One region of the Streptomyces sp. NPDC045701 genome, then DNA from elsewhere that is predicted to be linked to it. Evidence: riboswitches for the same ligand, from Rfam matches in the RefSeq annotation. Region 1 holds a riboswitch; the other holds the start of a gene.

Region 1 (3,880 bases):
CCTGGCCGAGCCCGCCGAGGCGGACGGCTGGGTCTACCGCCAGGCCGGCGGCCCCGGGCGGGCGATGCAGGCGCTGCGCGTCCAGGTGCCGTACGCCACGCGGAGCGACCTGGTGCGCGTCCACCCGGGCGAGGAGTGGCTGTACGTCCTCGACGGGCGGGTGCGCCTGGCCCTCGGGGAGGCCGTCCACGTCCTCGACCCCGGGGACAGCGCGCACTTCGACTCGCTGACCCCGCACCGTATCGCCGCGGCCACCCGCGGCGGGGCGGAGCTGCTGTTCGTCCACACCCTCATGCAGAGCGCCACGGCCGACCTGTGCCTCGGCGCGGGCGCCCACCGCCGCTGACCCGGATCGGAGAGATCGCATGTCCCATGAAGGGAAGTTCCCCCGGGGACTCGTCGTCCGGCTGTTCGCCTACCTGGTCGCGGGCCACCTCTTCGCGGCCTTCCTCTACCTGCTGTTCGCGCTCGGGGCCGAGTAGGGACGGGGGCGGGCCGGTTCCGAAGCCGGTCCGCGTCGAGCCGGGGCTCAGCTCTGGTCGAGCAGGCGCTCGCGCAGCCGCTCGCGCGTCTCGGGGCTGAGCCCCAGCCCCTCGGTCAGGTAGCGCTCGGTCGAGCCCCAGGTCTCCTCGATCGTCGAGAACGCCGCCGACAGGTACTCGACGCGCGCCTCGAAGAGCGGGTTGAGCAGCTCCATGACCTCGGGTGACATACCGGCGGGGGAGCTGTCGCTGCGGCGCACCTTGTAGCGGCGGCGCGGATCGTTGGACTTGAGGTAGTCCTCCTCGATCGCCTCCCGTTCGACGCCGACCGCCAGCAGGGACACCGCTATGGACAGGCCCGCCCGGTCCTTGCCGGCCGCGCAGTGCATCAGCGCGGGGACGCTGTCCTCCGCCAGGGCGTGCAGCACCCGGCTGTGCTCGGCTGTGCGCTCCTTGATGATCATGCGGTACGAGGCCGTCATCCGGGCCGCCGCCTTGCCGTCGTCGAGGATCGCCCGCAGCTGGTCGAGATCGCCGTCGCGGACCATGGTCCAGAACTCCGCGCCGTCGGCCGGGTCGGAGAGCGGGATGTTCACGTTCCGCACACCGGGCAGCTCGACGTCCGGGCCCTCGAGCTTCTGGTCGGCGGCGTTGCGGAAGTCGAAGATCGTGTGCAGGCCGAGGCCGGCGAGGAAGGCGGCGTCCTCGCCCGTCGCGTGCGCGAGGTGACCGCTCCGGTACAGCCTGCCGTGGCGCACCCGCCGGCCGTCCACGGTCGGAAGCCCACCCACGTCACGGAAGTTGCGCACTCCGGTCAGCTCGGGCTCGATCGACGGGACCTGCGGCAGCTGCTGCGTCACGGGGGCTCCTCCGTGTCTGCGGTCGGCGTCGGCCGCCGACGATGTCGCGGTCCGACGATACGACATCGGTTCCTCGGGCAATCAATCTCCGTGCGCCTCGCACATACATTGTCCTTCCCCTGGTCGGGCCCGTTCGGAGGCCGTCGATGCGCGCGGGCCGTGCCCGCGATCCGCACGGCGTGGGGGAGGGGTGGACGAGACGGCCGGGCCGCTGTGTGACCGGGCCTCGCCGGTGAGACGTACAGCCCGTTCATGACGAGTTCGTCCCTAGTGAGGCGCAGGCCGTCGAGGGCTGGGCAGGAATGGCATTTATAGCTTCCGTCCCGTTTTGCCGCCCTCTGCTCGGCGACGCGCCGGGGTCGTGGTGGGTGGGCTTCCGGTGGTGAGAGGGGGAGGGATTGGGGTCGATCGTAGTGTCTCGTCAAGGATTGACGGATCTGTCCGTATTGGTGGTTTAGGGATAACTTGCCCCCGGGGTGCGGGAGGTGGCATGGGGTCACGTGAGCAGCGTCATAACCGTGACCGTCCGTGGCGGGACGCGCGTCGTGAATTCCGCGCCCGGAACGGGAATTCATGATCCCTAATCCACGGAGGGTGACCGGAATTCGGCTGTCGTCACGCCACCGGGAATGGTGAGGGGAAAGCGGCGGCTTGTTCACCCCGACCCGGCTCGCTTACGGTCACGGCAATCCGACCGGACCGCCGAATCCTGCCGCCGGTCGGAATTCGCACCCACCCACGTGTGGCAGGAGCGGGGGACCCAGGTAAGTCGCCGTCCCGGAATTCCGGGACGGCTCGGGGTGAAGTCGCGCCAGGGCGCGGCCGGGCAACTCCAGTCCGAACCCGACAGCTCACCTCGCAGGCGCCGGAGAGGAATTCATCATGCCCGCGAAGGGTAAGCACCGCCGTCCCAAGTCCCACGCCCTCACCCGTGGTCTCGTCGCCGCCGGAACGGGTGGCGCCGCCATCGCCCTCCCGCTGCTCGGTGCCACCGGCGCGCACGCCGCCGCCCCGGCCGCCGCTCCGCAGCAGGCCGTCACCGCCGCGCACACCGCCGCCGAGGCCGCCCCGAAGAAGGCCGCCCCGCGCACGTACACGGTCGTCGCGGGTGACTACCTCTCCAAGATCGCCAAGAACAAGAACGTCAAGGGCGGCTGGCAGAAGCTCTACAAGGACAACCGCCAGGTCATCGGCGAGGACCCCTCGCTGATCCTCCCGGGCATGAAGCTCACCCTCGGCGCCAAGTCCACGGCCGCCCCGAAGAAGGCCGCCCCGGCCGCTCCGAAGGCCGACGACACCCGCGAGGAGAGCCGCGCCACCCGCTCCGCCGCGAAGACCGAGGCCCCGGCCCAGGCCGCCCCGCGGACCAGCGGCTCGGGCTTCACCGCCCCGGTCGACGCCGGCGTCACCACCCCGTACCGGGCCTCCGGCTCCAGCTGGTCCTCCGGCTACCACACGGGCGTCGACTTCTCCGCCTCCTCCGGCACCACCGTCAAGGCCGTCGGACCGGGCACCGTCGTGTCGGCCGGCTGGAGCGGCGCGTACGGCAACGAGGTCGTCATCCAGCACGCCGACGGCAACTACTCGCAGTACGCCCACCTCTCCTCGCTGTCCGTCTCCTCCGGCCAGACCGTGAGCGGTGGTCAGCAGATCGGCCTGTCCGGCTCCACCGGCAACTCCACCGGTCCGCACCTGCACTTCGAGATCCGCACGAGCCCCAGCTACGGCTCGGTCATCGACCCGCTGGCCTACCTCCGTCAGCACGGCGTCTCCATCTGACGCCCCACGCGCGTGAGCGTTCCCGCCCGGCACCGTGCCCCGGTGCCGGGCGGAGGCGTATTCCGGCTTGGCGGAAACTTGACCGGTGGTAAAGATCACCCCCCGTCAACTCCTCTTACGGTCGCGTAGGTCACATCCCCGGGTGAAGGATGTGCTTCCGTGGCAGACGATTCGACATTCAGAGACAGTGACGTATTCGGGTCGTACGCGGCGATCGGTGACAGTTTCACCGAGGGCGTCGGAGACCCGGGCCCCGACGGAAGATTCGTCGGCTGGGCGGACCGCCTCGCGGTGCTGCTCGCCGACCGGCTTCCGGACCCCGAGCAGTTCCGGTACGCCAACCTCGCCGTACGCGGGCGCCTCCTCGACCAGATCGTGGAGGAGCAGGTTCCGCGGGCCATGGAACTCGCCCCCGACCTGGTGACCTTCTGCGCGGGCGGCAACGACATCATCCGGCCGGGCAGCGACCCGGACGACGTGGCCGAGCGCTTCGAGCGCGCCGTGGCCGACCTGACGTCCGTCGTCGGCACGGTCCTGGTGACGACCGGGTTCGACACCCGGGCCATGCCCGTGCTCCGCCGGCTGCGCGGCAAGATCGCCACGTACAACGGACACGTACGCGCGGTCGCCGACCGCTACGGCTGCCCGGTGCTGGACCTGTGGTCCCTGAGGACCGTGCAGGACATGCGGGCCTGGGACGGCGACCGGCTGCACCTGTCGCCCGAGGGCCACACGCGCGTCGCGCTCCGGGCCGGGCAG
Region 2 (3,880 bases), on a different contig from region 1:
ACAGCCGTCGTTCGCCGCCGTGCCGGAGCGCGCCCACTGGCACTACCGGCCCCGCCGCGCCTTCTGGCGCAGCAAGGTGGTGCGGGCCTCCGCGGTCGCCGTCGTGCTCGCGCTGTGCGGGCTGGTGATCCTCGCGCTGGTACGGGAACAGACCGGCACGGAGGGCTTCCTGGTCGGGCTCGGGCTCGCCCTGCTGCCCGTCCCGCTGCTCATGGCCGCGTTCCGCTGGCTGGACCGGGTGGAGCCCGGCCCGTGGCGGAACCTGCTGTTCTCGTTCGCCTGGGGGGCGTGCGCGGCCGCACTGGTCGCGATCGTCGCCAACACCTTCGCGACCCGCTGGATAGCCACCGCCACCGCCGACCCCGCGTCCGCCGACACCCTCGGCGCGACCGTCATCGCGCCGGTCGTGGAGGAGAGCGCCAAGGCCGCCGCCCTCCTGCTCGTCTTCGTCTTCCGCGGACGGAACTTCACCGGGATCGTCGACGGCGTGGTCATCGCCGGGTTCACCGCGACCGGCTTCGCCTTCACCGAGAACATCCTCTACCTCGGCAACGCCTTCGGCGAGGACCAGCAGTTCGGCACCTCGGGTTTCGCGTCGGTGACCGCGGCGACCTTCTTCGTGCGGATCGTGATGTCGCCGTTCGCGCACCCGCTGTTCACCGTGCTCACCGGCGTCGGCTTCGGCCTCGCCGCGATGACCGCGCGCCGCAGGAGGATCCGCCGGATCGCGCTGCCGGCACTGGGGCTGGCCCTGGCGATGGGCACGCACGCGCTGTGGAACGGCTCGGCGGCGTACGGGCCGTGGGGGTTCTACGCCGTGTACGGGGCGTTCATGGTGCCGGCGTTCGCACTGCTGACCTGGCTGGCGATCTGGTCGCGGCAGCGGGAGCTGCGCACGATATCCGGCGAGCTGCCCGCGTACGCCGCGGCCGGCTGGCTCACGCCCGCGGAGCCACTCGCCCTCTCCTCGATGCGGGCGCGCGGTCTGGCCCGCGGGTACGCGGCGCGCTGCTTCGGCCCGGCGGCGGCCCGCACGGTCGGCGAGTACGAGACGTTCGCGACCTCGCTGGCGTTCCTGCGCCACCGGGCCCGGCGGGGCGCGGTGGGCCCCGACTTCGTGGCGCGCGAGCAGGAGTTGCTGCACCACCTGTGGCAGCGCAAGGCGGTGGCCGGGCCGGCGCTGACGTACGCCGCGCGGGTCACCGGCCGGGTGTGGACGCCACCCCCGCACCTCGACTACGGCGGCTACAACCCGTACCGGTACTGAGATCCGCGTGCCGCCACGAGACCAGCAGCCCTGGCGTCGGGGGGTGTCGCCGGGGCCGCCGGGGTCCGGGCCCGGGTCTTCAGGGGGCAGGGCCCTCAAGGGGCCGGGCTCGGTCGCCGGGAGCGTCTCTCAGACGGTGAGGCCCTTGCCGCGCAGCCAGGCCAGCGGGTCGATGCCCTCGCCGCCCGGGGTGTGCACCTCCAGGTGCAGGTGCGGCCCGGTGACGTTGCCGGTGGCGCCGACCCGGCCGATGGTCTCGCCGGTGGCGACCTGCTGGCCGGCGCCGACGGTCATCGACGACAGGTGGCAGTACCAGACCTCCGTACCGTCCTGGAGCTCCAGGACGATGCGGTAGCCGTACGAGCCGGACCACCCGGCCGACTTGACGGTGCCGCCGTGGACGGCCTTGGCGGGCGTGCCCGTGGGCGCGGCCAGGTCGAGGCCCGTGTGGTAGCCGGAGGACCACATGTTGCCGGCCTGGCCGAAGGTGGAGGTGATGGTGTACGAGGAGGTCGGCAGGGACCAGCTCCCGGCCAGTTCGGCCGGCCGCTTCTCCTCCGCGGCCTTCGCCTCGGCCTCGGCCGCCGCCTTCGCCTCGGCTTCCGCCTTCGCGGCGGCCTTCGCCTCGGCCGCGGCCTGCTTCTCGGCGGCCTGCTTCTCGGCGGCGGTCTGCTGGGCCTTCGCCTCGGCTGCGGCCTGCTCGGCCGCCGCGGCCTCCGCGGCCGCCTTCGCCTCGGCGTCGGCCGACGCCTGCTGCTGCTCGGCCTGCTGGAGGATGCGGGCGCGCAGGGCCTCGCCCGCGTCGGCGCCACTGGTCTGCTGCCCGGTGGTCTCGGCGGCGGGGGTGCCGGTGAGGGACGCGGCGGTGACCGGGCCGCTGTCCGCCTCGCCGGAGTCCGGGGAGTCCGTGGGGTCCGCGTCGGAGTCGCCGGATATCAGGGAGCCGATGCCGGGCAGGGACGCGACGTCCGGGAGGTTGTCCGTGAGGGCGTCGGGCAGGGAGATGGAGACCGCCGGCTTGTCCTGCGCGGTGGCCATGCCGCCCGCGCCGACCGCGGCGATGACGCCGACGCCGAGGACCGTGGAGCTACGGGCGAGTCCGCCGCGCTGCTTGGCCACGCGGTGGCGGCCCCGGACGGGTCGGACGGTCTCCTCTGTGGGGTTCCATTCCTCCCACTGCCCGTTTACCTCCCCGGCGTCCGGGATACCCGAAGAGTCGAACGAACCGATGGAGCCGTACGGAGCTTCGGGGGCAGGCCTGTTGGACGCCACGGAGGCGCACTCCTTTCCTTCCTTCTCGCCTACCGGGTTAGCTGACGGGTTCGGAGCAGGAAGGTCTCCTACGGGCCCACTTCGGCCCGATTCACCCCAAGGTGGTGGTTCCCCGGTTCCCTCGCGGAATTCGGCGCACGCGCGCGGTGCCGTCTCCGACGACGGCTGGGACGACCGCGCTGCGTTATCGAACGTTAATAGACGCGGGCTCCGGATTCCAAGCCGTTCCTACTGATCATTAACCGGACGGGCCATGGATCAACCAGTCCACACCTGGACGTACCCGGACTAGTTGATGAATCATCAGAAACATCCACCGACCTCGACAGTCCTGACGGTGTGTCAAAAGTTATGCACAGCGGCATCCACCGCTCACACACCGTGTTCGTCCCGGGGTACGACCGGAATCGTCCGCCGCCGCTCCGGCTGCCCCTCCGCCGGCCGGCTCACCGCCAGCAGCGCCAGGTCGTCGGTCGCTCCGCCCCCCGTGTGCCGCCGTACATCGCTCACCAGGGCGTCCAGCACCGCTTCTGGGCCGGGGAACAGCCGCCCCGCCAGCCGCGCGACCGGATCGTAGAAGACCCCCTCCGCGCCCCGCGCCTCCGACAGCCCGTCCGTGTAGAGGAGCAGCGTCGCACCCGCCGGATACGGCACCTCGTACGCCCGGTCCGGCCACGCCCCCAGCTCGGCCATGCCCAACGGCAGCGCGGGCTCCGGCTGTTCCAGCAGCTCGACGCGCCCGTCCCCGTACAGCATCAGCGGCTCCGGATGCCCCCGGTCCACCACCCGCACCACCGCCTCCCCGCGCGGGACCTCCGCCAGCACCGCCGTGGTGAACCCCTCGAAGGCGTCCAGCCCGTCCCGCCGCGTCCCCTCCCGGGCCAGCGCCCGCTCCAGCCGCTGCGCCACGCCCTCCAGCGAGCTCTCCTGCTCGGCCGCCTCCCGGAACGCCCCGATGACCACCGCCACCGTCGCGACCGCGCCCATCCCCTTCCCGCGTACGTCCCCGACCACCAGCCGCACGCCGTACGGGGTGTCCTGCACCGCGAAGAGGTCGCCCCCGATGAACGCGTCCGCCTGCGCGGCCTCGTAGCGGGCCGCCACCTGTAGGCCCCCGATCCGCTCGGCGGGCGTCGGCAGCACCGCCCGTTGCGCGGTCTCGGCGATCACCCGGGCCGACGCGAGCCGCTCACCGCTGCGCCGCACCACCCGGTTGATCAGCAGCGCCAGGCCCGCGACCACCCCCACGGTGAGGATCTCCGTGACGGACTGCGTCTCGTCCAGGGTGCCGTTGCCCCAGTGCAGGGCCAGCATCGCCAGCACCGCGACGAGACCGGACAG

The links. Region 1 has a riboswitch for cyclic di-AMP ahead of AC07DW_RS30675 (M23 family metallopeptidase). Riboswitches for the same ligand answer to the same signal wherever they lie in the genome.
Region 2: another riboswitch for cyclic di-AMP. It lies ahead of AC07DW_RS28020 (M23 family metallopeptidase); the one in region 1 lies ahead of AC07DW_RS30675 (M23 family metallopeptidase).

What each region holds. Positions count from the first base shown of each region.
Region 1 is NZ_JBWKJV010000066.1:3,741-7,620, forward strand. It holds gene AC07DW_RS30660 (XRE family transcriptional regulator) at 1-346, shown strand, start outside; gene AC07DW_RS30665 (DUF6126 family protein) at 366-482, shown strand; gene AC07DW_RS30670 (tyrosine-protein phosphatase) at 530-1,342, opposite strand; cyclic di-AMP (ydaO/yuaA leader) riboswitch at 2,062-2,222, shown strand; gene AC07DW_RS30675 (M23 family metallopeptidase) at 2,225-3,121, shown strand; gene AC07DW_RS30680 (SGNH/GDSL hydrolase family protein) at 3,281-3,880, shown strand, end outside.
Region 2 is NZ_JBWKJV010000040.1:18,435-22,314, reverse strand. It holds gene AC07DW_RS28025 (PrsW family intramembrane metalloprotease) at 1-1,267, shown strand, start outside; gene AC07DW_RS28020 (M23 family metallopeptidase) at 1,397-2,539, opposite strand; cyclic di-AMP (ydaO/yuaA leader) riboswitch at 2,551-2,685, opposite strand; gene AC07DW_RS28015 (PP2C family protein-serine/threonine phosphatase) at 2,912-3,880, opposite strand, start outside.